DNA from 2 places in the Turicibacter sanguinis genome. Region 2 is predicted to be linked to the other one. Evidence: riboswitches for the same ligand, from Rfam matches in the RefSeq annotation. Region 2 holds a riboswitch; the other holds the start of a gene.

Region 1 (16,231 bases), 800 kb from region 2:
ATCCATCGCTAAAAATCTCTATATTAGTTGAATTTTCTAATGGGAATAATCGGCTTGTAAAGGCTAACTCCCCATTGTTAATAAAGATTTCAACAATACTATTATCCATTAAAACTTTAATTTCAATCTTTTCACCAATTTTTAATTCTGCTTGACGATATGTCCCAAACTCTTCAACAAACTGATGTTTTAATTCACTTCGATCAAGTGTAACGGTTTGATTTTTCTGATTAAACTCTAATACCAGACGTTCCTCTTTTGAAACTGATAGGTTTATTCCAAAAATATTTGCATCATTTGGGGTGAGTATCATATTTAACTCATATGTATTTGTATCATTTTCTAATAAAGAAAATCCTTGACATTGACCTGCTTCTGATACTTTATTGAGACGTAATAACTCAAGTTCTTTTGCTGGAATTTGAATAACCTTATTATCTTTGATTCTAATTTCTCTTGGGAATGTTAAGCAATGAGCCCATCCAAAAATATCAGTTGGATATTCAAATTCTCCTAAACCTGCCCAGGCTAATAGTAGTGTTTGATTTTCTTTTCCTTTAAAAGTTTGAGTCGCATAGAAATCAAATCCTCGCTCAAATTCATCAAATGATTCTACTTCAAATATCAATTGATCTAAATCTAACTTTCCAATTACATACGTTACATTAAATAAATTTTTATACTTCTCACCTTGTACTTCAACTCCCTGTGGTGAAAAAATCAATAAATCCTTTCCGTCAATCTCAGCAAAGTCTGGACATTCCCACATATACCCTAAATTCTGATTAAAGTTTTTTAACGTTAACTCTCCTAAAAAACTCCAATCTACTCCATCTGGGGATTGATACATAATAAAGGTTCCTGTTTCATCTAATCGTTGAGCTCCCAAAATCATATAATATTGACCATTCTTTTTAAATACTTTTGGATCACGAACATGTCCGGTATACCCTTGTGGAACGCCTTCAATCAACGCATTTGATGGATGTTTTTGAATATTCCCCTTATCATCCATAATAGCTAAACACTGATTTGCGCTTCGATTAAACTTATCTAATTTAATGTTTCCAGTGTAATACAAATACAACTGATTATTTATTTCTATAGCTGTTCCTGAATATGCTCCATGAGCTTCATAATCTTCAGTTGGTATTAATGCTACTTCTTCACGTGTCCATTCAACTAAGTTTTTTGATTTCAAATGAGCCCAATGTTTCATTCCATGTGTTGTCCCAAAAGGATACCATTGGTGAAAAAGATGATAATAACCATTAAAATATGCTAATCCATTTGGATCATTTAATAAACCAAACTCTGGATGAATATGATAAATTGGTTTCCAATTATCATCTTTTGACTTTTCTAGAAGTTGAACTAATTCTTCTGTTGTAGCTTCTAGAATTGTTCGATGTTTAGGCTCTTTGTATCTCATAATTAAGCTACCTCTCTTTTAACTTTTACTTTTCCATATACATATGTAAAGATAAATCCAGCTGATAAAGCAATTAAATGAGCAAAAATATAATTAAGATGTCCATTTCCTTCAGCTGCTACAATTGCAATTCCAGGAATAGCTGTTGCACCAAATCCAATAGCTGTTACATGTGTAAGATAAACATATGCTCCCCCTAAAGTTGCTCCTAAGCATCCTGCAATTAATGGGAATTTATTTTTTAAAGTTACTCCGAAAATAGCCGGTTCAGAAATTCCAAATAAAATTGACCCAAATGAAGAAATACAAATTTGTTTAACTTTAGCATCTTTCCAATTTAAAAGTAAGAATCCAAGAACTGCTCCACCTTGTGCAATTAAAGCAACTGACATTAATGGCATAATAAAGTTACGTCCAGTATCTGCGATTAATTGTGCCTCAACTGCTCCGATAACATGATGAATTCCAGTAATAACAATGATTTGTTGAATTCCTGCAAACAACATGAAACCAAAAATTCCTAAATTTGTTGTTGCCCATAATAATGAATAAGTAATAATATCTGCTAGAGCACGTCCTAGTGGACCAATGACTGTAAATAATAAGAATGCTGCAATCACTACTGTTGCTAATGGTGCAAAGAATAATTTAACCATATCTGGAATTTTTTTGTTAAAGAAAATATCAAGTTTAGCCGTAATGAATCCCATCATTAAAGCAATGATAATCCCACCTTGAAATGCAACTAATTCTACATTTAGTCCAAAAATATTAATAACTTCGGGATCAACTGTTCCATTTCCAACAGAATAAGCATTTGCTAAATCAGGATGTAACATAATTGCTCCAATAACTAATCCAAGAACAGGTGTTCCACCATAACGTCTTGTTGCTGAATAAACAACTAACATTGGTAATATTGTAAAGATTCCTGTTGAACAAATTGATATGAAGCGATTAATTCCAGCTAAAGATGGAAACATCTCAATCACAGATTGAGGACCAAAAATTCCTTCTTGCCCAAGTAAACCTGTCAATCCCATCAATAGGGCTGCAGCTAATAAACCTGGAATGATATCTACGAAAACGTCAGATAACGATTTAATAGCTTTTTGAAATGCATTCTGTTTCTGTACTGATTGAGCTTTAACATCACCTAAAGACATTCTTTCTGTTCCACTAACTTCTGTAAAGACATCATAAACATTATTAACTGTTCCTGCGCCAAAAATAATTTGCAATTGATCTCCTGCCACAAAGACCCCTTTAACTAATTCTAATTGCCCAATTTGATCTAAATCAGCTAATGAATTATCAACTAAGACAATTCTTAATCGTGTTGCACAATGCGCTACTCCTTGTATGTTTTCTTTTCCACCAATTAACGTTAATAATTCTTCTGAAATTTTTTGATAAATTTCTTTTTTGTTAGACATATTTCATTTCTCCCCTCACCATAGGAACCGGTTCCACCGATTACGAAAATAATATAACACAATAATTACCATATAGCAACCCCTTTCAGTAAGCATTTACAAAAAAAAAAAAAAAAAAAAGACAATCAGGTTTTAAAAACTAGATTGTCTTTTTTATCTTTATTTATGCTTTACACTTTTTGATTTGATTAACTGATAGCCAATAACCTGTAGTTCTGCAACATCTCTTCCTTCCATTAGGTCTATAATCGTTTCAGCGGCTAAGTGTCCTGTTTTCTCATTTTCAAATTTAATTGTCGTCAAAGGTGGTGTAACTAAAGTTGCCAAATCATATCCTCCAAAACCTGTAAGTGATATATCTTCTGGTACACTTAAATTATGTCGTTGAATAGCTTTTCTAGCCCCTAATGCTATTCGATCTGTAGCACAAATAATTGCACTTGGTTTACTATCTTTTAAAGCATCGTTGACTATTTTCTCAGAAAGTTCACTTGTGAAATCTGACTCCATTATACGAATATTCATCAAATTATTTTGATAACGTAATCCATCCAAAACCCCATTACGACGATTTATTCCTACCGCAGTATCATCTTTTGATACGCCCAAATAAATAACATCCTGATGCCCCATCTCTTGAATATATCTCCCTACTTCAAACCCTGCATGATAATCATCATTAACAATTGAAGTAACTCCATCACAGACTTGTCCAATCATTAAAAATGGAACCTTTAACTGACTAATTACATCTCGATGAGCATCTTTAATTTCGGTCGCTACTAAAATAATTCCATCTACTTTTAATCGTGCTAAATTTTCGATACTTTCAATTTCTAAATCTTTTCGTAAACTAGTATTTATAATTAATGGATTGTATCCATTTTCTCTTAAGGTTGTATCAATGGCCATAATTACTTTTGATGTAACAATAGAATCTAACCCAGGGGCTATGATTCCAACAAATTTTGTTTTTTTTGCTTTTAGACTCTGTGCAAAAGCGTTTGGTTCATAATTATGCTCTTCAATAACTCTCCTGATTTTTTCCTTTGTTTCTTCACTCACTTTGCCATTGTAACGAGATACAGTACTTTTCGCTACCCCAGCGATTTCAGCTATATCTTTAATTGTTAAGGCTTTATTCATCCTTCTCCTCCTAATAACCCTTACTAAAAATTAAAACAGTTTTATCTCTTTAATTATAGATTATATTTTGCTACTTTGATATGCTAATTAAATAGAAGAACAAAAATAAATACCATCTAATTTATAAAATATTAGATCGTATCCTGATTCCTACAAAAAAAGAACCGATAGCTCCCTATCGGTTCTTTTTTTAGTGATGGTTTAAACATACTTCTCTACAACTTATGTTATAAATCAAAGCTTTATGACTCTTTTTTTCATTGCATTACTTTTTCATAATACTAAAATACTTTGTATAAAATATGTAGAAAAAGACGAATTGATGTAGAAGAAAAACTTTCCATGTCATCATTATACTAATAAGTAATTATATACCCTATAGACTGGAATATCCTCTTTTAGTGAATTAAGATTATTTTTCAAATAAAATCCTCTCTAGATATTAATCTTGTCATAAAAATCCATATAAATTTATATTCGCTTTTCATATAATGATGATAGCGCTATAAAAGGGGGGATCAATATGGACAAACAGTCTTATCTTAAACTAATTGATAAAGTCATTGAACAAGGACCATTCAAAGACACGTGGGAATCTCTTGAACAATACGACGTAGCAAAGTGGTATCAAAAAGCGAAGTTCGGAATCTTTATTCACTGGGGGCTATATTCTATTCCGGCATTTGGAAGTGAGTGGTATTCAAGAAATATGTATATTCAAGGTAGTAAAGAGTACGAGCATCATATTAAAACATATGGGCCGCAAAAAGAATTTGGGTACAAAGATTTCATTCCGATGTTTAAGGCTGAAAAATTTGATCCTGAAGTTTGGGCAGACTTATTTGAAAAAGCTGGGGCGCGATATGTCATGCCTGTCGCCGAACATCACGATGGATTCCAAATGTATAAAAGTGATCTCTCTCCATTCAACTCATATGAAATGGGACCTAAACGTGATATTTTAGGTGAATTATCTCAGGCATTTGAAAAACGAGGTATTAAAGCCTGTGCCTCATCTCATCGAATTGAGCATTGGTTTTTCATGGGAGAGGGGAAAAAATTTGATAGTGATATACATGATCCTTTAGCGTGTGGCGATTTTTATTGGCCTGCCATGCCTGAGCCTGATCACTATGATTTATTTAGTGAACCTACCCCAACAAAAGAATTTTTGGAAGATTGGTTACTCAGATGTTGTGAATTAGTTGATAAATATCGTCCTAAACTCATTTACTTTGACTGGTGGATTCAACATCATGCTGTTAAACCCTACCTCAAAAAATTCGCTGCTTACTACTACAATCGTGCGCATGAATGGAATGAAGAAGTTGCCATTAACTATAAAAATGATGCGTTCATGTTTGGTAGTGCTGTTATCGATATGGAACGTGGTCAATTTAATGAACCAAAACCAAACTTATGGCAAAGTTGTACGTCTGTTGCAAGAAACTCTTGGGGATATACTGAGGATAATGACTATAAAACAGCAAACGAAATCATTTGTGACCTTGTGGATATCGTGAGTAAAAACGGATGCCTACTATTAAATATCGGACCAAAAGGAGATGGCTCAATTCCAGAAGAAGATAAAAAACTCCTACTCGAAATTGGAGACTGGCTAAAAGTCAACGGCGAGGCCATTTACGACTCTAAGGTTTGGCGGTACGCATCAGAAGGTCCAACCGAAGTATCAGAAGGACAATTTTCAGATGCAACGAGCAAAAAGTTCACTCCTAAGGATATTAGATACACCGTGAACAACAATGCCATCTACGCAACGGTCCTAAACTATCCTGAAAATGGACAAGTCAAACTCACCTCTTTTGCCCAAAAAGATCCTTGTTTCGTCCCATGCTTCCACGGTATTATCAAAGATATTGTTGCGCTAGGATTTGATGGGGAAATCAAATGGAATCATAGTACGGATGCCCTTGAGATTAGTACAACTACTATCCATAGTGAGCTCCCTGTTGTTTTCAAAATTATTCTCGACTAAAAAATCAAAAGCATTAACCTGATATCGGCTAATGCTTTTTTATATGATTAAATTAACCCAAAATGTTTACAAGCATGGTAGATTCCATCTTCATGAACTGGTTTTGTGACATAGTTAGCATGCTTTTGAACATCTTTATGAGCATTCCCCATTGCAACACCCATTCCAACTGCTTGCAACATCTCAATATCATTGAAGCCATCTCCGAACGCAATTGCATTCTCAGGTTTCAACCCGATTTTGTCTAAAATCGTTTGAATAGCAGTTGCTTTTGAACCATGTAACGGTAATAAATCAACGCCATTTTCTTGCCAACGAACAATGCGAATTTCTTTAATTGACTCAAAGAAATGCTCATTCTCTTTTGTAACTCCCGCTACCATCTGATACACCTTAAAATCAGGTTTTTCTAAATCTGTTTGAATTCTAGGATAAGGCAACTTCATGGCTTCAAGTCCTGATAATAAAAGTTCTTGATTGGCACCTGATAAAATATAATGCTCTGCTGGCATCCATAAAAGTGGAATATCATGCTTCTTAGAAACATCTACAATTTCATCAAGTAAAGTTTCTGAATAAGGTGCCTCATGAATCACTTTACCATGCATCACAGCATATTGACCATTCGTACAAATATAACTATCAATTTCTAATCCCTCAAGTAAATCTTCAATCATAAATGGAGAACGTCCTGTTGCAATAAAAGGCGTGATTCCATTCTCTTTTAATAATTTAATCGCCTCAATCGTTGACGCTGGTACTAACTCCATATCTGAACTATGCGAATGCGTTGAATGATTATCCACAATCGTTCCATCTACATCAAAAAAAGCAACCTTAATCTCCATCCTGGCCATCCTCCTACAAACTAATGTTGATAAACATAGGATACTACAAAAAAGACATTTAATCTACACTTAAACTCTTTCTTCGACACGTAACAATAATTGGTATCTAAATTTTAAAAGTCATTTTGAATGAAAAAATTTATCTGTGACATAATGAGGTTAAAGAGGTGATAGCAATGAATACCGAATTTATCGAAACACCGATTGAGGCTCTTACATTTATTGCAATCGAATTAATTATGTTGACAATCGTCTTAGCACTTTTAACTTATACTTTTTTAAAACTTTATTCTCTCATCACCAAAACATCACATCACGATTCTCAAGAAGATTTTAAATGAAATCTTCTTTTTTATTTTATCTGTATACTCTTTATAGATATTAAAAGTCATGCAAATATGAAGAATGTATAACAGATATATTACCTATTTAAATTTCCTCTGTATTTTCTACGTATATATAAATACTATTAAAGTATTTTTATTTAAAACGTTTTTATTTTGTGTTAGAATTTCATAAAAGAAATCATTTAGGAAGTGATTACCATGTCTAACTCAGAATATAAAATACTAGACCATTTATCTAAAGGAATATTAGTTATTAATAATGAATTTAAAATTATTTATGCGAATCAAGTAGCAGAAGAAATCTTTAATATAAATAAAGATAGCATCCTAGGTGAGTCCTTGCATCATCTAAATTGTCAAAAAGAGCTTTGCTTATTTTGTTTATTAAGTAAGCAAATCAAAGATTTTTCACTCCATTCTCCAATTAAGAAAATTACCATTCCAAATTATTATCAAATACCAGATCAACATTTAATAATAAAAATTATCCGACACGAAAACATATTCTTAGTTGAGGGAAAATCCATTAATTTTTCTAATGATAGAAAAAAAGAGCTATTGACTGAACTGATACAACATTCAAAAGATTATATGTTCTTTAAAGATGAGAATTTAAACTATGTTATCGCGAATCAAAGTTATTTAGACTTTGTCGGTCTTAAGGAGAATGAGCTAATAGGATTAAATGATTGGGATTTAGTGCGTAAGGGAATTCTTTCTGAAGAATTATATTATCAATGTAAATGTGGAGATAATGATACTTTATTACACGGTTCTTACTCAGGCGTTGAAGTATTTTTAGGACGCTCTTATCAGGTACTAAAACAAAAGGTAAATCAAGGCGTGTTATGTGTAGCCAAGGATATAACAGAAATAATCAATATGACTAAATTATCAGTAGAAGATTCCTTAACTCAAATGTATAATCGCCGAAAATTTAATACCGTTTATAATAATATCTTTGAAGATTCTAAATATAATTACTATTTAGTATTAATAGAATTCAGTAATCTTGATTTAATTAATACTTTATATGGCTATCAACAAGGTGACGAATATTTAAAAATATTATCAAAAATCCTTTTAAATTATTCAGAAGAGCTATTTTTCAGATTAGATGGAAGTATCTTTTGTTCTCTTACGGATAAAAATCAAAAAAATCTTGAAAAGTTTATTAGTCATATTTTTTCTGACCTAGATCAAATTAACATCACACCAAAAATAACGATTAATGTCGGTGCCTGTCAAATAGATAGAACAACTTCAAAGGAAATTAATTATAATAAAGCTTCTCATTTTTTAAATGAATCTAAAAAAATAGGACAAAATCAATGTATCATTGACGGCGAATTATATCTTAAGAAATAAAATTGAATCAAAATAAAGACCTACATTTAATTATCTCTAATTAAGTGTAGGCCTTTTTATTAAACTTATTACATCAATCATATTATTTTTGTTTTCCTTCTTTATTAAATAATTGTTTAACTCTAATCTCTGTTACAGCCATTGAAATTAATACAATCACAACTAACTCCAAAACATTAATCATCACAACCTCAAAAGGACTCAGTAATCGAATATATGAATTTAATATAATCCCAATCACAAGAGCAATTGCCCCCATACTAACTAACATCACACCAAAAACTTTATTCGCAAACTGCCATGATTCTTTTGTTTGTAAAACTGATCTAACTCGATATCCAAACCTTCGTATATCTTGGTCTGACTCTAAAACATTAACCACACCAATTAACATCGAAAGTAATCCAACAATAAACACAGAAAACTCTAGCATAACCCCTACCTCCTTTAAAATCAATATATTTCCATTACATTATACCACGAGAATGGACCTAACCCTTAAATACTTTCAAATTCAAACAAAAAAGCACGCCTTAGCGTGCCTTCACAACCATAAAACCATATGAATCCAAACTTACTGTCTCATCAAATGACAAAATCTGATTTCCATACAACTCATGAACTTCCTTATTTTTTAGCTCAGGGATTAATGGAATCGTTATGTGATAAGGATTATTATTAATAATAAAATAAATACTATGATGTTCATCAAACTTTCTATAAATTAACGTATTTTGATGATGATAAATAAACTCTAAGTTCCCAGAATACTCTTTTCTTAACTCAATACAACGCTTTAAATGCGTAAAATAAGGCATCTCACAAGCAGCGTCAGTCCAAATCATACACTGACGTGAACGAGTATCATTATCCCCCTCAAGTCCCACTTCAGATCCATAAAAAATACACGGAGACCCTATTAACGAATAAAGTAATAAATAAGCGAGCTTGATTTTACCTTCACATCCATCAGCTAAAGTAGCAAGACGTGGTGTATCATGACTATCGAGTAAATTAAACATTACGTCATTCACATTAGCAGGATATCGATAAAGTGCCTCAACAATTGTATCAACAAAACCTTGATCATCGATATGATTGGTCGCCACAAACTCTAAAATAGCTTTCGTTAATGGATAATTCATTACCGCATCAAATTGATCGCCTAAAAGCCAGGCATAAGAATCATGCCAAGTCTCTCCTACAATATATAAATCGGGATTCGCCTCTTTAACAGCCTTTCTAAAATCACGCCAAAAGTCATGAGAAATCTCATTGGCAACATCAAGTCGCCAGGCATCAATCCCAAACTCCTTAATCCAATACAATGCGATATTAATTAAATATTGTTTTGCCTCTTTATGATTTGTATTAATCTTTGGCATATACGGTGTGAAGCTAAAAGTTTCGTACGTTCCGATAATCGGAGCCCCTTCCTCATCAACAACTGGAAACTCATGAATGAAGAACCAGTCTTTGTATACTGACTGCTCACCATTTTTCACAACATCTTGCCACTGAGGTGAATGATATCCCATATGATTAAGCACTGCATCAAGCATCACTTTCATTCCACGCTGATGAGCTTCATTTACTAACGTTTTAAAAATAGCATCATCTCCAAAATGAGGATCAATTTTATAATAATCCACCGTATCATACTTATGAGTAGACGGTGATTCAAAAATCGGAGTTAAATAAAGTCCATTAATTCCAAGCTCTTGCAGATAATCCAACTTATCCACAATTCCTTGCAAGTCACCACCATAAAAAGAATCAATCGTCACTTCCCCCTCTCCCCAAGGAAGAACATTCTCAGGACTAATTGAATCATCTCCATTTGCAAAACGTTCAGGAAAAATTTGATACCACATCGTATCACGTACCCAATCTGGTGCCTTAAATACGTCTTCAGCATTTAAATACGGAAATGCAAAATAACTATTAACATCCTTCTTAATTACTTCATCCTCAACACTAAAAAATCCACGCTCAATAAATAATAATTCTTCTATCCCATCATTTAAAATAAATCCATATTTAAAACGACGATACGTTGGCTTGATTTCAATAAACCAGTAATCAAACTCTGATGTTGAATGTTGTTTTATCATTGGCGTTGATTTTAAGCACCATTCATATTCACCTTTCTCATTAGGTTGCCAATCATATGGATCATTTCCAAGTAACTTGACTAACTTTATATCATTTTTAGCACTTCTTAAACGGATATGAAGCGTTTCTTTGTCATATGCATAAGCATACGCACTTTTTGCACGGTGGTAAATTGCTTGTTTAATCATTTTTAGCTGCCCCCTTCTTACTTCTTCATTATACAAAAAAGAGTCCTCATATTCATCGTACTGCCAATGAGAAATGAAGGGCTAAAATTTATATTAAAGACCTTTTAAAAGTAAGACTTTCTCACAAATGATTCTCACCAGTTAATAAATAAGCGTCTTTATACATCCGATTTCGTACATAAAACTTTATAACTGATTCATATAAACATTCATCATACAATAAGTTAGACATTCCCTGTTCCTTATATTTCGTAATTAAATCTTGAAGTTCATCAAGCTGTGACTTATCCCCATTTTCACAAAGCGTTAAGATTTGTGAGGTAATTGTATCCTCAATCACCAAAGGCTCATCCGACTGATTCAATCGATTTAACATAAAAGTCTGACCCTCCTGTGCCTCCTTCAAAAACTCCAAACGATTCAACTTCTTCATATAAGTCACAGAGCGCTCATACTGTCTAAGTGCGCGCTCAGTACTCCCTACCTTATAACAAAGTACCGCCTTAAAATGATAAAAGCCAATCAACCCAATTAAATTTCCCTCATCCAAATAAGTTTGATACGACTTTTCAGCAAATTCAAATGCTTCATAGTAACTCGACAACTTATAATAAGCCATCGCCAAATACAAAAGAGAATGCCCTGTTGTTTCATAATTAGTAGACTTTAATAACAAATCGCGTGCTAAGGTCGCATCGCGATAATAAAGCAACTGATCTAACCCTAAATAAAAATAATACTTAAATCGTTGATGATTCGTTAATAAATGCTCAATAGATTGAATCATCATCAATACCTCATCAAACTTATCACGCTCAGATGTTGAACAAAACTTCGCAAAATGGACTAAATAATAGTCAACAATCAAAGGAGAATGAATAAACTTATCCTCTTGCTTTACTAATCGTTCAAAAATCTCACCAGACTTCACAAAACCATTTAAATTCAGTTCATCAAAAAACTCATCAATTAACTCTCGACTTTCTCTTAAAAAATTTGAATCGCTATAGTATCTAATATCAAGCTCATCAAACAAAGACTCAATAATATCAAGACTTGGGACAACCTCCCCATTCTCAATCTTACTCAAATAAGAAGGCACACAAATCCCCTGTGCTAAATGTTGCTGACTCATATTTTGACGAATTCGATTTACCTTAATTAATGAACCAAGCAACGTTAAATTCTGCTTCTCTAATAATCCATTTAAATCTCGCATCAGTCATCCCTCAATTTTAATAGTATTAACTCTAGTATACATGATAAACAAAAAAAGAGACTTCATAAACATGAAGTCTCTCATAAATTCTTATTAATCTCTTAATTAGAAGTTTACAACAACATTTTGAGCTTGAAGTCCGCGTTGTCCTTCAGCAGTTTCAAATGTTACTTTTTGTCCTTCTTCAAGACGTTTGAATCCGTCAGCTTTAATTGCTGAGAAGTGAACGAATACGTCGCTTCCGTTTTCTGCAGTGATAAATCCAAATCCTTTTTCTTCGTTAAACCATTTAACTGTACCTTTCATATTGGTACCTCCTAAAATTTTATTTCTGTAATGAAAGTAAAAAAATTCACGTATTATTACAGATTACATTGAGTGGTAGAATATAATCTCTAATAACATGTGAATTTCATGATTTTTAAAAGCTATAGACAACTACTTAACATACTCTTATTATATACCCTCTCATACATAATGTCAACAGTATCCTAAATTTATTATCTTAAAATTTATTTTTTACATTCTCCGAATTAAATAGTATTATTCATCTACATAAAAAAGAGCAATCTGATTAAAATTGCTCTTTTTCTAATTTTTTATACTGATGCAGCTGTTTCACTTGAAGGAGTCACTACTTTTTCTTTTTGTATACGAACTAATTGATTCGCGTAACGTTTATATAAAACAACTAAGATAATAGCACTCAAAATATATGATGCTAAAACAAATGGTGTATTATAACCAACTGAATATACAACTGGATTCATTCCTTCTGGTGCATAGTCTGCGAAGAATACGACACCTGAAATAATATGGCACACTAATCTTGCAATTGAACCGATTCCTGTGGCAAGCCAAATATAAAGACTACGTTGCCCCACTTCAACCACATTGACCTTACTTGCAAAGAATCCTGCAAATCCTAGTACTGCATATGGTAACGGATAATCAAATAACACTTGAATTGGGTGCATGATATAAGCTCCCGTTAGCAATTGTAACAATCCCATTGTAAATCCACTTAAAAATCCCGCTACCCACCCATAGCGAAATGCAATAACGGCAAGTGGTACTAATGAAATTGAAATTGATCCTCCAAATGGCCAGAACCATCCTGAATAAATGTTAGCTACATAGTCAAGCACGAATGCTAAGGCAACTAAGATACTCATTTCCACTAATTTTTTCGTTTTTGAATTTTGCATAAAAAAATCCTCCCTGTTATAAGGAGGCTTTACGGCTTAATTAAAAGTATAAGAATATAATTTTATTAAAATAGCATTTAATAAAAATTCTGTCTACTTCCCTCCGCTAGTCCTAACTAGTTCAGGTTCAAAGGGTTATGTATCGCTACACTCTCAGCCGTAAGGCACCCCTAGTATCATTAACACTTTTAACTTAACACATATTTCCTATTCGGTCAAATAAAACAACTCGACAAAACTATAACTTATCATACTCTGATAAAATCTTATGATGTGCAGCTACAAGTGGATACTCATGTAAACTTGTAGAACTTATCCACAATCCACTATTTTCTGCCACCTCATCACTCAAGGTAATATCCGTTGTTACTTTAACTGAATAACTTTCCATTTCCCAAATTCGATGTGAAAAAACATGATTAAATGTTCCAATCGCTTGAATGGACTCAACATTTTTACAAACTGGGGATAACTTTTCTAACAAGAACTCAGCAGGTTCTAGCGTCCCATCATATTCAAAACTCATAAACTCATAAAAATTTGCTAGCAGTCCTTTATCCGGTCGCTTATTTACCAAATACTCACCGTATTGGTTTTCAACAATGGCCACTACTAACTTAGTTTTAACTTGAGCATTCGCCTTAGTTTTAACAGGTAATAAATCATCAATCCCTTGTTTAAAAGCCTGGCAATGTTTTTGAACTGGACATTCCAAACACTTAGGAGATTTAGGTGTACAAATTGTCGCTCCAAGCTCCATTAATCCTTGATTAAAGGCACTTGGATCCTCATGACTTATCACGTCAGTCACCACAGATTCAAAAACTTTACGAGTTTTAGGTTTCGCAATATCCTCAAAAATACAACAAACTCGACTCATTACTCGAAAAACATTCCCATCAACCGCAGGAGCCGGGATACCAAAAGCAATACTACTAACAGCCCCCGCTGTATAAGGACCAACGCCTTTTAACTTTAAAATTTCTTCATGAGTCGTTGGAAACCCACCCATCGCTTCAATCATCTTTGCGCTCTCTTGTAAATTACGAGCACGAGAATAATACCCCAATCCTTCCCATGCCTTTAACAATGTTTGCTCATCCGCCTCTGCCAACTCCTTTGTGGTTGGAAAAAGCTTCATAAAACGTTCATAATACGGAATCACTGTAACAACCTGAGTTTGTTGTAGCATAATCTCTGAAACTAAAATACGATACGGATCACGATTAATACGCCAAGGCAAATCACGCTTCACAATATAATACCAATCAATTAAATCCTTTTGAAATTGTTCTATATTTAAATGCTCTATATAATTTTGAGTCATCTTAATCACCTACTTATAATATTAGTCTATCAGATACACTCTGAATTTAAACACAATATACTACAAAATTCGCATTTTAAACAAAGAAAAAGCACCTGGCAGGAAACCGGTGCTTTTTAAATTTTGTAGGAATTAAATGATAAATTGTAGCATTTTTACCCCAACTACAATTACCTTTAATAAAGATTATATCTATTTTCAACACAAAATGCTAGTCTTAATTACTCACAAATACTGACAACAAATGATTTTATCTTGCAAAATTCCATAATTAATACTATAAATTTAAGCATTAGACGAATTGTCAATACAAATGCGACAGTTTCTCATGAAATAGCTCGAATGAAGTTTTCCACCCTAAACATTTTCGTGGTCGATGATTAATGAGGCAGAGTGCCTCATTAATCTCTTCGTCACTGACTCGTGCTAAATCTGTCTTCTTCGGGAAAAACTCTCGAAGAAGACCATTGGCATTTTCATTACTTCCTCTTTGCCAAGACGAATAGGCATCTGCGAAGTAAACAGGAACCTTTAAATCAGCTTCTACTTTGGAATAACAAGCAAACTCTTTTCCTCGATCAACCGTATAAGTTTTAAAGGTGTCTTTAGGAAAGAGTTTATATAACTCACTAATCGCTCGGTACATTTCTGTTGCTGAGCGATTTTCTATTTTAATGGCCACATAAAAACGTGTTTGACGTTCAACAAAGGTCGCCAAGCAACCTTTACTCTTTCCACGACTTGAAACAACCGTATCTAATTCCCAGTGCCCAAACGTTTCACGTCTTTTTACTTCTTTGGGACGTTGATGAATCGACGTTCCAATGTTAAATCGTCCGCGTGTTTCTCGTGGTTTTCGTCGCTTTCCTTTTTGTCTTAAACAACTTAAATCTCCTAACAAAATGGTTTCATCATAAATCCAACGATAAATGGTTTTAAATGAAAGAACACCCTTTAAAACGGTATTAGAAATTTGTTCAGGCGACCAGGTTAACTTTAAATAATGTTGGATGGTCTGAATGACTTGTTCAGATTTCTTCTCTGGACAACGACAACTTAATCGACGTTGTCCAGCTAATTCTTCTGCTAACTCAGCCTGATACGTCTTTTGAGTATTTCGTTTCAGTTCACGAGCAATCGTTGAATGATGACGATTTAGTTGTTGAGCGATTTGTCTCGTTGAATAGCCCATTTTTGAAAGAACTTCTATACGTGTGCGCTCAAATGTGTTAAGATGTTTATAACTCATAAATAGATCTCCTTGTTAAGAATTGGGTGTGGTAACTTCATTCTATAACAAAGATTCTATTTATGAGCTTTTTTTTATGTGTCGCACTTAATATTACAATCTGTCATTAAAAAAAAACACACAAATCGTGACCAGCGACTTGCGTGTTTTTTATTTGTTAGCCATCAATCAGAAACAAAAAAGAATGACTAATTGAACAACTAACAACTTTCATTAAAAATCTTGAAAAAACAAAAGGGACTGTATGATACAAAAAGAGAGATATCGAGGTAAGAAAATGACTCATTCCCCCTAGTAGAGAAAATCTCTTTAAGGGAAAGTGACGCCACATCTCACTTCTCTACATAATATG
Region 2 (16,231 bases):
ATTTTTCCAAGCATTTGAGATTTCTGTTTTCATTTTAGGGGTGACTTTATCTGATAGTTCAGGCTCGTTATAGTTTAAGTCCTTTCCTGTTTTATAAGGAATCAGATCATTACTAATATGAATTACTCCCTTCCTGTCATTTGTTGATAAAGTTCATTGAGTTTCATCATAGCCTCACTAGATTTTGCATGAGGGCATACGTCTGGATGGATCAGTTTTGAGATTTTATCTCGCCATGATTTAGCTTCTTTTTTGTCTTTAAATAGTTTACTTGTAATATTTAGCTTGTTCATTCGTATTTCGCCATCTAGTTCAACTAAGTAGAAAATGTATTCGATTGACGGAGAGATAAAGTATTGCTCTGATGGTGTGGTGATTTCTTTTATTTTTTTGAAAAGATCATCCCAACCACGGGCAGTAATTTTTTGTTTAGTATCCAATCTAATACATTCTTTAACTTCTTTAAAGCTTCCAAGAGTTTTCAATTCTTTAACTGAATTTACATTTCGCCAATTAATAATAAACACCTCGTTTCATATCTAGTTATTATCAATATATTCGTTCGAACGATTAAATATCATTCCTACTTTTATAATTTGTAAACGTTAAGCATATATTTGACTAGGGGGCGATTTCGGTGTTAATTGAACTAGTAAAAGAGGTAGAAGAAAAATTGACGACAAGTGAAAAAATTATTGTTGATTTTCTAAATGACAATGAATCAAAGCTAATGAATATGTCCATTGTCGATATTGCAGATTTAACCTTTACTTCACCTGCGACGGTGAGTCGTACGATTCGAAAAATTGGGATGAATGGATTTACTGAATTAAGATATCGGTTATTAAATCAAAATAAGCAAGATACAGAAATCATGGCTTATCAAGGCGTGAACCGAATTTTAGAAAAATCGTTGATTGAAGTTAGCCGAACGATTGAAAACATTTCGTTACGAGATATAGTAGAAGTTGTGAATTCCATTGATCGAGCGAAACGTATTTATCTATTTGCGCGTGGATTAAGTGAATTAGTAGCACAGGAATTTGATGCAAAAATTAAGTTAATGGGATATAATGCTTTTTTAATTAATGACCCAAATATTATGGTGAAGCTGGCTAAGAACATTAAGTATAATGAATTAGTGATCGTTTTTTCATTAAGGGGAGAAACAGAATCGATTATAGACGCTGTTAAAAATGCTAAAGAAAATGGCGTCAAGGTAGTAGGATGTTGTTGTGAAAAAAATAGTACCCTAAATTCATTAGCAGATATCATGATTGTTGGAGAGAAGCATCGCGATATTTCAATTAAAGAATTCGAGGTCACCTCAAGAATCCCACTCCAAGTCATCTCGCGAGTCATCATAGATTATTTAATTGAATATGGGGACCCCAACCTAAGTAGCGAATGAAAAGAGCTCTTAGAAATCCTCAATTGTTGGGGCAGGCCCCCGCGTTAAGTAGCCGCTAGGCTCTTAGCTATTCTCCTTTGGTGGGGTGTGCCCCCGCGTTAAGTAGCCGCTAGGCTCTTAGCTATTCTCCTTTGGTGGGGTGTGCCCCCGCGGTAAGTAGCCGTTAGGCTCTTAGCTATCCTCCTTTAGTGGGGCGATATGAAGCACAATCTCTAATTATTAGAGAAATAAGGATTATTAAGAAATAGCTATCTCGAAGAGGTAGCTATTTTTTTGAAAATATTGAAAATCTAAAAAGCGTGGTTATATCAGAAAGATTTAAGTTTGTAAGCGCTAAATAAAGAAAACATTTTCGTGAGAGTTTGGCGTACAATGAAAGTGTAAGAGAGAAGGTAAGATTTAAAAAAAGGGGGATGAATGATGCTCTATACATTGACTGCGAATCCAGCTATTGATATGAATTTTTTATCGCAGACATCGGATTTAAATAAAGTGAATCGCACATCTGATATTGTATATTCACCGAATGGAAAAGGCATTAATGTCAGTTTGACTTTAAAGTATTTTGGCATTGATAGTACTGTTTTAGGTTTCTTCGGAGGGTTTACAGGACGTTATATTGTGGATGAATTAAAGAAAAGAGAGATTGTAGTTCGACCGTGTTGGATTGAAGAAAATACAAGAATTAATACGTTTATTACAGTGCCTGATGGAGAGTATAAGTTTGTGAATAAGGGGCCTTTTATTAATTTGGGTGTCCAACAGGAGTTGTTAGAGGAACTTAGATATGCAATAGATTGCGAGACGCTTGTGATTAGTGGTAGTTTACCACCAAGTATTGATGAAAGTTATTATGATGAGATTATAAAGTTTTGTCAGGCTCAAGATATTGAGGTCGTACTCGATATCAGTTCTAAGAAGTTAAAAGATTTACTGAAGTATCGACCTAAGTTGATTAAGCCAAATGATGAAGAGTTAGCAGATATTTTTGGATTAACGCTTGAGACGGAAAACGATATAAAAGAAGCTTTGACGTTTTTATACCAAGAAGGGGCTCAAAATATTTTACTGACGCTTGGTGAGAGGGGGATGTATTTTTTCAATGGTGAAAAAATGTATTTCTGTGAAGCAAAACCGGTAAAACTTGTGAGCTCGGCGTGTGCAGGAGATGCCTGTTTGGCGGCGTTTTTGAGTGAGTGGAAGACGAATGTTGAGCTTGCTTTGAAAAAAGGATCGGCCGTAGGAGCGAATGTTGCACAGTCTTACGGACTAGGTGATTTTAATGAATATAAAGCTTACATGAAAGAAATAAATGTTACGCAGATACTAGTGGGGCCCCCATGCTAAGTAGCCGAAAGGCTCTTAGCTATCATCCTTTAATGGGGCGGGCCCCCATGCTAAGTAGCCGAAAGGCTCTTAGTTATCATCCTTTAATGGGGCGGGCCCCCATGCTAAGTAGCCAAAAGGCTCTTAGCTATTCTCCTCTAGTGGGGAAAAATTCGTTTTACTGAGTCAAGGCATTACTTAGAGATAATCTCACAAAGTTTAATCGTTGTGAAAAGGAGTCTCTATTAAAATATAAATCTAAAATACGGAGGGGTACGTGTATGAAGAAAATTGTAGCTGTTACAGGATGTCCAACGGGAATTGCGCATACTTATATGGCGGAAGAAGCGTTGAAAAAGGCAGCAAAAGAATTAGGAGTAGAAATTAAGGTTGAAACAAATGGAGCAGTTGGCGTTGAAAATGAGTTAACACCTCAAGATATCGAAGAAGCAGTTGGCGTTATTATTGCTTGTGATAAGGATGCGAGAGTTGATCGTTTTGTTGGAAAACGTGTCATCGAAGTATCTGTAAAAGATGGAGTTCATAAAGCGAAATATTTAGTTGAACAAATTTTAGCGGAAACTGCTCCGATTAAAGGTGGAAGTAAACCAACTCATTCAAGTAAAGAAGAACCTGTTGCAAAGCAAGGCGTTGGACACAGTATTTATAAACATTTGATGAACGGGGTTTCTCATATGCTACCACTTGTTGTAGCAGGTGGTGTTTTAATTGCTATTTCATTCTTGTGGGGAATCCATTCTGCGGATCCAACTCATGAAACGTATAACCAGTTCGCGGCGATGCTAAAACAAATTGGGGGCGTTGCGTTTGGATTTATTGTGCCAGTCTTTACAGCGTATATTGCGTCTTCAATTTCTGGGCGCCCAGGGTTAATTGCTGGGTTTGTTGGTGGGATGATTGCAAATGATACGGGTGCCGGATTCATTGGAGGAATCGTGGCTGGGTTTTTTGCTGGGTATTTAGTTCTTGGTTTAATCCATTTATTAAAAGGTCTTCCACGCCAATTTGAAGGCTTAAAATCCATTTTTATTTTACCGATTATTGGGGTATTGTTAACGGGAATGTTAATGCTTTTCTTAGGGGAACCAGTCGCAGCAATTAATAATGCTGTTATGAGTTGGTTGGCAGATCTTCAAGATAGTAATGCCATTCTTTTAGGAATTGTAATTGGATGTATGTGTGCTTTTGACTTTGGAGGACCTGTTAATAAAGCGGCTTATGTAACAGGAACCATGCTTTTAGCCCAAGGAAATTATTACTTTATGGCGGGTGTTTCGGCTGCTTGTATTACACCACCACTTGTGATTGCTTTAGCAACAACCTTATTTAAAAATGCATTTGATGAAGAAGAAAGAGCAGCTGGACTCGTTAACTATATTCTAGGATTTACTCATATTACAGAAGGTGCCATTCCGTTTGCAGCCAAAGATCCATTACGTGTGATTCCAATGTTAATGTTTGGTTCTGCTATCTCAGCTGTTTTAACTTATTTAATGAAAGTACAAGTTCCAGCTCCTCATGGTGGATTCTTAGTTTTACCAGTCGTAACAGGTGCTTTCCAATGGGTATTAGCTATTTTTATTGGTTCATTAGTGGGAGCTATTATCTATGGAGGATATCGTCAACGATTGTTAAAAAAATAATAGGGGTGGAGAAAAGCGATGCTAGCAGAGTTAATTAAGTTAGAGAACATTAATTTGGATTTACAGGCTCAAACAAAAGATGAATTATTTGAAGAGATGGCAACACAATTAAATCAAAATGGTTATATTAAAAACGTTAAAAAATTTAAAAAAGATTTATATAAACGTGAATCTGAAGGAAATACAGGCATTGGATTTGGAATCGGAATTCCTCATGCGAAATCAAAGTATGTGAAGCAGTGTTGCATTGGGATAGGAGTATCGAAACAGGGAATCGATTATGATGCGATTGATGGAGAAAAGGTTCATTTAATCTTTATGCTAGCCATTGAAGGACATGAAGCCGATTTACATCTTCAGGCACTAGCCGCTCTTTCGCGAAAACTCATTCACGAGGACTTTAGAGAAAAATTATTAAATGCTAGTTCAAAAGAAGAAATATTTGAGTTAATTTGTGAAGAATAATAATGAGAGGGGATGTCTTTTGAAGGCATCCCCTTTTAAGAGTACATAATTATTAGTATAATGAATATTGTGATACACTAATAACAGATTAAATTTTGTTGAAAAGTGGTGAATTGAATGAACTATGCACAGATTCGAAAGTTTGATACAGCTAACGGTGTAGGGATTCGTTCGAGTTTATTTGTATCAGGGTGTACTCATGGTTGTCCGGGATGTTTTAATAGAGATTATCAACATTTTAAGTATGGTCATGCTTGGACGAAAGAAGTTGAGGATGATTTTATTAAGCATTTAAAAAATCCAAATGTAGCGGGTGTGACGATTTTAGGCGGAGAGCCGATGGATCAGGTGCGCGATAATGATTTGTTGCATTTAATTCAACGTATAAAATCTGAAACAAATCAAAATATTTGGATTTATTCAGGATATACATTTGAGGAAATTATGGCACATCCTAAAACAAAGGCAATCCTTATGTATTGCGATGTTTTAGTCGATGGTCCATTTATTCAAGAGTTGAAAAATTTAAAACTTAGGTTCCGTGGTAGTAGCAACCAACGCATTATTAATGTTGCACAGTCATTGGAAAAGGGGCAAGTGTGCTTGCTAGAAGATTTTTAGGAGTGAATTTACATGTTAAAAATTAATTTTGCGAAGGTAAAACCATCCGCAATCATTCCATCAAAACGCCTAGAAGACGGTGCGTTTGATGTGTATGCGTGCTTTGAAGAAGATTTTATCACGTTTGAACCGCATGAAACGAAGTTAGTCCCAACAGGATTAGCATCAGCATTCTCAACAGATTATGTGGCAATTTTAAAAGAACGCGGCTCAACAGGAACAAAAGGAATCGGACAGCGCTGCGGAGTGGTAGATTCTGGATACCGTGGAGAATGGTTCGTTCCGATGACGAATCATAATAATAAACGTCTAGTGATCGCAAAGGAAAGTGTCGCACAAAACTTTGAAGATTGCATCGTTTATCCATATGAAAAAGCAATTGCACAGTGTATGATGGTTGAAGTTCCGAAAATGGCGATTGAAGAAATCAGCTACGAAGACTTATTAAAAATCGAATCAGAACGCGGAACAGGAGCACTCGGATCATCAGGTAAATAAAAGGCTGAGAGTGACGGGTAATCTTGCGTAAAAGTCGTAGCTAATGCTCAAAACTCGGTTTATGAGTTTAGTAGCATTAGGAGACTTTATAGAAAGATTGTCGCTCGAAGCTGGATTAAATAAAAAGCTGAGAGTGACGGGTAATCTTGCGTAAAAGTCGTAGCTAATGCTCAAAACTCGGTTTATGAGTTTAGTAGCATTAGGAGACTTTATAGAAAGATTGTCGCTCGAAGCTGGATTAAATAAAAGGCTGAGAGTGACGCTAAACCAAGGCATAACCCTAAAGGATAACTAATATTATCAACATTAAAATAAAACCATGTCGCTCGACATGGTTTTTGTTTTGAATAATTTTTGTCGGATAGATTGTTTTTACAATAATTTTTGTTCGTTATATAATGTGAGAAAAGAGGTGGATTATGGTTCTAAATATAAGTAGCTCAACGATTTTAGTTATGTTTGTAGCATTTTTGATGCCAGTGCTTTTGGCATATAAATCATATTTTTATGGCCGCGGAAGCTATGCATTTTTAAATAAATCGAATATTGAATGTATTCAAGGCGTCTGTCTGATTTTAATTTTGTTTCACCAAGTGATTGAACGAGTGAGCCATCCTGATTTAATACTTCAGTTTCTTCAAACCCTAGGAACTGGCGCTTTAGCTGTTTATTTGTTTTTGGTGGGGGTAGAATTTAGGAATTTTTCAATTCAAGCAAATCGATTGATTAAAAAGAGAATATTTCAAAGGGCAATACGCTTGTTTTTGATGTTTGTATCAGGTAACGTTTTAATGGGATTGGTTCAGGTTTATCTTGGTGAGGAAGTTTCGTTGTTTAAAATCTTACAGCATACGATAATGGGACAGTTTTTAGATGGAAGTCAGGCGTCTTTGATTGTGACGTTGTTTGTGTTTTATTTATTAATGGGATTCACACAAAATATAAAAATTTTGAGTCTATTTGGTTTGTTAGCTGGGTGGCCAGGGATCTTTGTTATGGTTGGGATGTGGGTTGCACGTTATCAAAAAGTTGTATTTATGATATTAAGAAAGCATTTATTAAATCTGAGTTTAATTTGTGGGATTTTATTGTTGCTTTCTATTAGTTGGAACTTTTTATTACCGATTGCTAGTGTACTAGGCATTATGGTCGTGTTGATGAAGGTTCAATTCAAATCAAAGGTATTTAAGTTAGTGAAGCAACTTTCACTTCCTTTATATGTGTTGCAACTCCCTCTTTTATATCTTGTATTTTATTCGTCGGAGCCAAAGGATAGTATGTTCGTTTTAGTCACCATTGGACTGAACCTGATGCTCATTTTGATTTTTAGAGTTATGTTGTTGACGGAGTTTAAGTCGTATGATAAAGTTAAGTATAATTAAATATGGAAAGGGAGCTGGCCCAAGCCGGCTGAGAGGATGCGAAATGGAGCGTCGACCTATAACCTGATTTGGATAATGCCAACGTAGGGAATGTACTGGAATTTTAACGTATATCGTTTTGATGTAAGGGATGGGCCTATGGTCCATCCCTTTTTTGATGATGGGGGGAATTTTAATGTTAAAAAAAATCGTAAAGAATGTTCAAAACCAAACACCACTTGTACACAATATCACGAATTATGTGACCGTTAATGACTGTGCCAATATTATTTTAGCTTGTGGTGGATCTCCAATCATGGCAGATGAAATGACTGAAGTTGAAGAGATTACGACGATCTGTCAAAGTCTTGTCATTAATATTGGAACTTTAAATTCGCGTACAATTGAGGCAATGATTACGGCTGGTAAAAAAGCAAATCAATTAAATCATCCGGTTATTTTAGATCCAGTTGGGGCTGGAGCATCGACACTTCGGACTGAAACAGTCGAACGATTGATTAAAGAGGTGAAGTTCTCAGTTATTCGTGGGAATATTTCTGAGATTAAGACGTTAGCGGCTGGAACAGGTCAGACACTTGGGGTAGATGCTAGTGCAGCCGATTTAGTCACTGATAAAAACATAGATTCAGTAATCGAAATGGCGAGAACATTAAGTGAAAAAACAGGTGCTGTGATTGCCATCAGTGGTGTTATTGATTTAGTAGTAGATATAAACCAAGTTTTTATGATTCGAAATGGGCATCCGTTAATGTCTAAAATTACAGGGGCAGGCTGTATGTTAACTGCGGTGATTGGAGCATATTGTGGAGCTAATCCAAATCAGGTAATAGAGGCAACAGTTACTGCAATTTGTGCAATGGGATTATGTGGAGAAATCGCAGCAACCAAATGTGAAGGAACTTCAAGTTTTAAAATGCATTTAATTGATGCAATGAGCACATTAAATGAAACCATTCTTGAAGGAGGAATGAAGATTGAAACTAAATAAGCAAGATTTAAGTCTATATTTAGTGACTGACCGACATTGGACTAAAGATCAATCATTAGTTGAACAAGTTGAAGCAGGACTTAAAGGTGGTGTGACCATGGTTCAATTAAGAGAAAAGAATTTAAGCGATGAAGAGTTTTTATTAAAAGCTTTAGAGTTAAAGGAATTGACTACAACGTATAAAGTTCCTTTTATGATTAACGATAACGTTTGGGTGGCGATTCAGTCTGATGCAGATGGAATCCATATTGGCCAAGATGATTTACCTGCGGATGAAGTTAGAAAGTTAGTAGGTGAAGAAAAAATACTTGGAGTATCAGTTCAAACTGTTGAACAAGCTCAAATTGCCAAAAGACAAGGTGCGGATTACTTAGGTGTTGGTGCTGTATTTTCTACTGACACCAAAAAGGATGCGAAACATGTTCCCCTACAGGTATTAAAAGAAATTTGCGAGGCTGTGAATCTTCCAGTCGTTGCGATTGGGGGAATTGATGAAGATAATGTGGACGAGTTAACTGGTAGCGGAATTTGTGGAGTCGCAGTCGTATCAGCTATTTTAGCGTCAGATGATATAACGCAAGCTGCAAAAAACTTAAAAAGGGATTGGGTATTATGAAAAAAGTGTTAAGTATTGCGGGATCAGATTGTAGTGGAGGTGCTGGAATTCAAGCGGATTTAAAGACGTTTTGCGCACACGGTGTTTATGGAATGAGTGCGATTACGGCATTAACAGCGCAAAATACATTAGGAGTTACAATGGTTGAAGAAGTGAGCCCTGAGATGGTACGTGCTCAATTGGATGCTATTTTTACGGATATTGTACCGGATAGTGTAAAGATTGGAATGGTTTCATCTTCAGTTATTATTGAAGCAATTGTCGAAAAGTTAATGGAGTATCCAGCTGTTTCTATTGTTCTTGATCCTGTGATGGTTTCTACGAGTGGAAGTCGCTTATTAAATGAAGAAGCAATGAGCGTCTTAATTAAAAAATTGATGCCACTGGCTACAATGATTACGCCAAATTTACAAGAAGCTGAGTGTTTATGTGGATTTAACATTCAGTCAAAAGAAGAAATGGTTTTAGCCGCTAAAAAGATTGCATCCTTTTATAAAGGACATATCTTAATTAAAGGTGGTCATTTGGATGATTGTGCAGATGATTTATTGTACGTTGATGGAGAAGTGACATGGTTTTTAGGAGAGCAGATTGAAAATCCTAATACACATGGAACGGGATGTACACTTTCTTCTGCGATTACGAGTAATTTAGCATTAGGCTATGATGTTCAAACGAGTGTAAAAAATGCGAAGTTGTATATTACTAAAGCGTTAAAGGCTAATCTTGATTTAGGGCATGGTCGTGGACCTTTAAATCATCTTGTTTAAAAAATAACGTCATTTTATTAAGTTAATCTATAATTTTGACATATTCCGTTTAATTTATCCGTATAATGAAATGATGAGGGGTTGATTCGGATGGATAGTGGATTATCACGAAGGCTTTTGATTGGTTTAATTAGTGCATATAGTTTATTTTATTTGATTCTAAATATAGGGTCTCATTTCTTTTAAAAAGGCAAATCACATCGATTTGTCTTTTATTTTTATCTACAATAAAAACAGTCAAAAAGACACATTAAATCAAAACTCATAACTAACTAACATATTTTATCTAACTATGACAATTTCTCTTTTTCATCCACTGTTTTTCAACATCACACCAACAAAATATCTCAAAATATTTCCTAGGAAAAGGGGTGCAGCCCCCATGCTAAGAAGAACAATCGAAGATTGTTATATTAGCCATCTTCATTTGATGGGGTGGGCTTAGTGGGATCATCCACTTTTAAAGCCTGACACTTTATTAAATGCACAAAGGAGAGAGGCAACAGATTATTGCGTGACTGCAGCGCATAAAAAGTAGCATACTGATGTAGAATTTAGTAAGATATCATCAGATAGAGACAAAGAGGAGATGGAGAAATGGAGCATCATCAGTTAGGAACTCAGATTGCAACATTAAGAAAACGTAGGGGAATGTCTCAAGAAGAGTTGGCAAACCAACTATGTGTGACGAGGCAGGCCATTTCAAATTGGGAGCGAGGTATGACGCAGCCTGATCTTGAGATGTTGATGAAGTTAGCGGCTATCTTTGAAACAGATTTAGATGGATTAATGGGCATAAAGTCAGATATTAAAGAAGAACCCGTTGAGTTAAATTTAAAGCCTATGAAGTGGATGTACTTAACACAGCTGTTTTCTTTGATTGGTTATTTCGTCTTTGTTGTACTTAGTCCAAGGTATGAAGTTTCTGGTATTCTCATCATCTTGTTAACTTTTTTAATGATGGCAACTAGCATTTATTTTGTGTTTACACATGGCATTAAAACAGGTGATTATACCTTAGTGGCCGGATACGATAAACGAGTTCATTATCATGATTCAAGTTTAAAAAAAATGGCGTATATCACTGAGTTTTATTGTCTCTTTACGACGCTTAGTTACAGTTTGATTTATATCATCCTAAGTTTGATGCAGTTAGAGATTTCTTGGCTTTTTATGTTGTTAATCGTTGTCTTTATGATTCAATTTATCGGTGGAATTTTATTGATTAATGTTAAATATCGTCAAGAGATATTCGTAGAGCCATCTGAACAAGAAGAAGCACGAGTTGGGATGTGGATTGTCCTTGTATTTGTCAGTTCGATTATGATTATGGTGATTGCAACAATCGTGACTCAATTAGCTTTCAATATTAGTAACAATACAGTAGAAGCAGGTCAATTAGTTTTGTTTATTTTACCGTATATCTTTTTAAATATGGTAGGCCTATTTTTAGAACAAAATCGTGTGAAAAAGGCAGTCAAAGAACAGCGTGCATATCGCCCGGATCGGATGACATATTTAATTATTTTAGCCTGTCTTATTTTGTTAGTGGGCATGATTTATACGGGGTATCAAACAACTTTAAGATAAAAAAGGACGAGCGTTATGTTCGTCCTTTAGTTTAATCGCATAAAAAGTGGGTGTTCAGATAAAAATAGAGAGAATCCTAATACAATGATTGGGAATCTCCCTATTTTTTTGATGTGGAAAACGTTATAATGTATTTAAAAGGAGATGATTAAATGAAAGTGACAAGTACAGGTATTATTGATGGAATCATTGCCGATGAGTATGGAGCAAAAGGGACTCAATTTAATGAGAATGAGATGCCTTTATATTCGTTACCGTTAAAAATTGAAGATGCACCACAAGGTACGAAGTCTTTTGCCATTGTGATGGAAGATAAAGACGCAGTTCCAGTTTGTGGTTTTTCATGGATTCATTGGTTAGTCGCTAACTTAACGCGCGATGAGTTATTAGCAGGTGAATCTCAAACAGCTACTGATTTTATTCAAGGTGTCAATAGTTGGATTAGCATTCAAGGAGATAATCAAAGTATTGAAGCCTCTAGTTACTATGGAGGAATGGCTCCACCCAATGCCCCTCATCTTTATGAGACACATGTTTATGCATTAGATACATTACTTGATTTGAAACCAGGATTTTATATGAACGAGCTTTATCGTGCGATGGACGGTCATATTTTAGATTGCTTCACATTAAAAGGAGAGTACTCAAACTAAAGGGAGTTTGTAGGGGAGACGTATGGAGAATTTAATTTTATCATTAAACGTAGTGCTACCACTGTTTTTAATGATTGTACTAGGATATGTATTAAAGGTTTTAAAGATTTGGGACACACATACGATTAATGGAATGAATACGGTAGTTTTCAAAGTATTTTTACCATTGTTATTATTTATTAATGTGTATCAAACAGACATCGCAGGAGTTTTTAATTTAAAACTCATGTTGTTTGCGATTTTCAGTGTGATACTTATTTTCTTAATCACTTGGGGCATTATTTGTTTAATTGAGAAAGAAAATCCTAAGCGTGGTGTTTTGATTCAGGCTATTTTTCGAAGTAATTTTGTGATTTTTGGGATTCCAATTGCTACCTCTTTATGTGGGGCTGAATCGACAGGAGCAGCTGCTTTATTAGTTGCAGTTATTGTGCCGTTATTTAATATTTTAGCGGTCATCACCCTCGAAACATTTCGTGGAAGTCGCATCCATGTGAGGAAAATTCTAAGAGGAATTGTCACGAATCCATTAATTATCGGGTCGCTACTCGGTCTGTTATTTTTGGCTATAGGCATTAAGTTAACATCGGCTATTGAGAAAACAATTAGCGATTTATCAAAGGTGACAACGCCATTGGCACTCGTTATTTTAGGAGCATCATTTACGTTTTCGAGCGTTCGAGGCAATTTAAGAAACTTGTGCATTGGATTACTTGGAAAATTGGTGTTAGCACCTGTTATCTTTTTACCCCTGGCGATTATGTTTGATCTTAAAGGGACGAGTTTAGCAATCTTACTTGCGATTTTTGGATCTCCTCCGGCGGTTTCGTCGTTTAGTATGGCGAAGCAAATGGATGGCGATGCAGATTTGGCAGGACAACTTGTTGTGTTTGGCTCGATGTTTTCGGTCCTCACGATGTTTATTTGGATTTTTATTTTGAAAGAGGGACAGTTTATTTAAGAGCTTTTGTCGATTCGTTCATATTTGATTACTTATCGTTCATAGGTTAGTAATACCTTGAATGAAGTAGGAGGAATGAAATATGAATATTAGAATGGCAACGCTTGAAGATGTAGAAACTTTACATAATCTGCATTTTGCCTTAAATCGTCATCGTCACAGTTTACAACCAACGAATTATCAAGGAAAAAGTATGGATGAGGAATGGATTGAGGAAAATATTAAAACTCGTTATCGAGATTATATTTTATTAGAGGTTGATAACGAGATTAAGGGAATGGCTTTAGTTGAAATTAAGGAGACGTATTCGGTTCCCGGAAGCGTGAAGTATAAGTATTTGGATTTGATGTCCTTTTATATTGTGCCTGAGCTTGATTTAAATTATTATGGTCACGAGTTGTTTACGGCAGTGCGCGCTTGGGGAAAAAAATATTTCTTATCATATATTCAATTACATGAGTTAATAAATGATGTGAAGATGGTTAATTTCTTGGCAAGAGAACAGTTAGCGGTCACTCAACAAACATTTAAATGCGTTATTTAAGATAGCGGTTCTGCGTAAGCAGGACCGTTTTTTTGTTGTTGTCATAAGTTATAGTATCTATTTAATCATTGAAAGGAGTGTTTTTAGTTGAAAAAGTGGATGGTATCTATTGTGGTGATGGTGAGTGTTATCTTAGGCTCTGATATAAAGGCATTAGCTTTGTCTCCGTCTAGTGATTTGAAATATAATGGAATTGATGTGAGTGAGTGGCAAGGTGATATTGATTTTGAGGCAGTTAAGGAATCTGGGGTTGAGGTGGTGTATATTCGAAGTAGTGAGGGTTTTGATTATGTGGATCAGCAGTTTGAGGCAAATGCCAAGAAGGCGAATGAAGCAGGGTTAAAAGTTGGTTTTTATCATTATGTGACAGCGATGAGTGTGGAGGAAGCAAAGAATCAGGCGTCTTTTTTTGTGTCACTTGTTGAAGATTATTCATATGATTGCCGGTTAGCGATGGATTTTGAGTCGTTTGGATTGTTGAATAATGAGGAGATTAATGAGGTTGGATTAGCGTTTATTCAAGAGGTTGAAGCTTTGAGTGGGAAAGAGGTCGTCGTATATAGTGATAGTTATAATGCGATTAACATTTGGAATGATGAGATAGCCAGCTATCCACTATGGGTAGCAGATTACGGGGGATCTGAGCCACAGGATAATGGAAAATGGTCCAACTGGGTTGGTTTTCAATATAGTGATGCAGGAGAAGTTAATGGGATTGAAACGAATTCAGTTGATTTAGATTATTTTACGGATGGTATTTTCTTATCTTCAGTTGAGGTTTCAAAACCTGAGATTCCGTCTCAACCACAGACGACGGTTGATTATGTGGTGAAAGCAGGGGATACGTTGTGGGCGATTGCGAATAAATACGGTACGACGGTTTCTGAATTGGTAAAGTTGAATGATATTAGTAATCCTAATGTGATTTATGTCGGAGAAGTATTACAAATGCCAGGTGAATCGAGTGGAGTTGAAGCGACTGAATATACAGTGAAAGCAGGGGATACGTTGTGGGGGATTGCGAATAAATACGGTACGACGGTTTCTGAATTAGTGAAATTGAATGATATTAGTAATCCTAATGTGATTTATGTCGGGGAAGTATTACAAATTTCAGGTGAATCGAGTGGAGTTGAAGCGACTGAATATACAGTGAAAGCAGGGGATACGTTGTGGGCGATTGCGGCTAAATATGGTACAACGGTTTCTGAATTAGTGAAATTGAATGATATTAGTAATCCTAATGTGATTTATGTCGGGGAAGTATTACAAATGCCAGGTGAATTGAGTGGAGTTGAAGCGACTGAATATACAGTGAAAGCAGGGGATACGTTGTGGGCGATTGCGACTAAATATGGTACAACGGTTTCCGAATTAGTGAAGTTGAATGGGATCACTAATCCTAATATGATATATGTTGGGAAAGCGTTATATCTTAATTGAAATAATACATTCTTTTTTGTCGGTTTTTATGACATTATTACGTGAATTGTTGTTTTGTTTTTTTTTATGGTGATATGATGGTGGGGAATATAATTTATTGTAGCAGAGTAGGGAGTTACATTTTAGGTGTTTATTTTGATAAACTATCTTTTAAATCATAACTTACAATTTTAAAAGACCTATTTATTTAGTGCTAACTTTTTAGAAGCTAAGAGACGTAGACAACAGGGGATGGTTGTCTAAAATTTATATATTGAGGTGGATCATTTTGCAGAGGATTTTATTCGTCCTTCTCCTTTTGGGAACACTCGTTGGAATCGGTATTCATCATAAGGAAACAACAGAATCGTTAGAGTTAAGTGAGTTTATTGAGAATTTAGATCATCAGCTCATGAGTCTAACCCCAGATGTGTTAGTAAGCTATGAGAAAGAGGTCATTGAGAGGCTCGATGACAGTAAAAATCGGAATGAATTAAAAAAAGCTTATTCTTATCTAGCATATGTGAACTTTTATCAAGGAGAGTATGAAGAATCAAATAATTACTTTGTAAAGGAATTATCTATTGGAAAAAATCAACCTGAAGAAGTAGAAGCAATCGTATTGATGGGGATTTCTAAAAATTATTTATATCTTGAGAATAATCCTAAATCAGATGAGTATTTTGAATACGCTAAATCTTTTGCTATTGAGAGTGAGAATGATCAGTTGTTATCGCTGATTTATCAGATGCGAGCTAAAGATTACATTAATCTACTTGTGAATACTGATCAAGCAGTCCAATTATTACAAGAGTCTATAGAACTTAGTTCAGATGTTTATCAAAATATTATGAGTTGCTTAATCTTAAAGAATCTTTATTTAGGAACTTTACAGATAGATTTATCGAATCAGTATGCCCTAAAAGCTATCACACTGGCTCAAACTTATGGCTATGAAGACTTACTAAGTTGTGGCATTAGTAGTTTAGTTATTAATGAGTATGTCAATGAATCTTATACGAATGTGATTTCGATCTATGAAGATTTAATTGTGGCAAGGCAAGAGGAAATTCCTTTTTATATGTTCGGGCCGTATATTTATAGTATTGCTAACGAGCACGGGATTGAGAAAGCCTTAGAGTTGATTGAAGATGAAAGAGTTAACTCAGTATTAGAAGAGAGTGAGTATGAAGAGGGTTACAAGTCACTCATTAGAGCCAAGTTATATATTGAGGATGGACAAAAGGAAAAAGCATTAGAACAATTATTGGCAGCCGAATTTGAGGCGGAGGGGAACTATGAAATTCAGTCTCTAAATGT

Evidence for each region. A riboswitch is a leader RNA that binds a small molecule or an ion and turns the genes downstream of it on or off. The one in region 2 is predicted to bind thiamine pyrophosphate.
Region 1: it holds a riboswitch for thiamine pyrophosphate, as region 2 does, so the genes downstream of both, thiT (energy-coupled thiamine transporter ThiT) here and thiM (hydroxyethylthiazole kinase) in region 2, are expected to answer to the same signal.

What each region holds. Positions count from the first base shown of each region.
Region 1 covers NZ_CP053187.1:1,199,828-1,216,058, reverse strand. Annotated here, with positions in the region: gene HLK68_RS05925 (glycoside hydrolase family 32 protein) at 1-1,432, opposite strand, end outside; gene HLK68_RS05920 (PTS transporter subunit EIIC) at 1,435-2,868, opposite strand; gene HLK68_RS05915 (LacI family DNA-binding transcriptional regulator) at 3,028-4,014, opposite strand; gene HLK68_RS05910 (alpha-L-fucosidase) at 4,538-6,010, shown strand; gene HLK68_RS05905 (Cof-type HAD-IIB family hydrolase) at 6,058-6,858, opposite strand; gene HLK68_RS05900 (hypothetical protein) at 7,035-7,199, shown strand; gene HLK68_RS05895 (sensor domain-containing diguanylate cyclase) at 7,404-8,573, shown strand; gene HLK68_RS05890 (SdpI family protein) at 8,656-9,006, opposite strand; gene HLK68_RS05885 (glycoside hydrolase family 13 protein) at 9,107-10,876, opposite strand; gene HLK68_RS05880 (helix-turn-helix domain-containing protein) at 10,998-12,095, opposite strand; gene HLK68_RS05875 (cold-shock protein) at 12,201-12,401, opposite strand; gene thiT (energy-coupled thiamine transporter ThiT) at 12,695-13,303, opposite strand; TPP riboswitch at 13,385-13,485, opposite strand; gene mutY (A/G-specific adenine glycosylase) at 13,542-14,630, opposite strand; gene HLK68_RS05860 (IS30 family transposase) at 14,935-15,879, opposite strand.
Region 2 covers NZ_CP053187.1:395,739-411,969, reverse strand. Annotated here, with positions in the region: gene HLK68_RS02160 (HNH endonuclease) at 1-33, opposite strand, end outside; gene HLK68_RS02155 (hypothetical protein) at 123-527, opposite strand; gene HLK68_RS02150 (MurR/RpiR family transcriptional regulator) at 638-1,411, shown strand; gene HLK68_RS02145 (1-phosphofructokinase family hexose kinase) at 1,832-2,758, shown strand; gene HLK68_RS02140 (PTS fructose transporter subunit IIC) at 3,019-4,401, shown strand; gene HLK68_RS02135 (PTS sugar transporter subunit IIA) at 4,420-4,866, shown strand; gene nrdG (anaerobic ribonucleoside-triphosphate reductase activating protein) at 4,984-5,487, shown strand; gene HLK68_RS02125 (dUTP diphosphatase) at 5,500-5,985, shown strand; gene HLK68_RS02120 (hypothetical protein) at 6,405-7,367, shown strand; TPP riboswitch at 7,365-7,475, shown strand; gene thiM (hydroxyethylthiazole kinase) at 7,543-8,355, shown strand; gene thiE (thiamine phosphate synthase) at 8,342-8,971, shown strand; gene thiD (bifunctional hydroxymethylpyrimidine kinase/phosphomethylpyrimidine kinase) at 8,968-9,741, shown strand; gene HLK68_RS02100 (helix-turn-helix domain-containing protein) at 10,339-11,331, shown strand; gene HLK68_RS02095 (YbhB/YbcL family Raf kinase inhibitor-like protein) at 11,484-11,984, shown strand; gene HLK68_RS02090 (AEC family transporter) at 12,007-12,945, shown strand; gene HLK68_RS02085 (hypothetical protein) at 13,028-13,489, shown strand; gene HLK68_RS02080 (LysM peptidoglycan-binding domain-containing protein) at 13,577-14,932, shown strand; gene HLK68_RS02075 (GGDEF domain-containing protein) at 15,201-16,231, shown strand, end outside.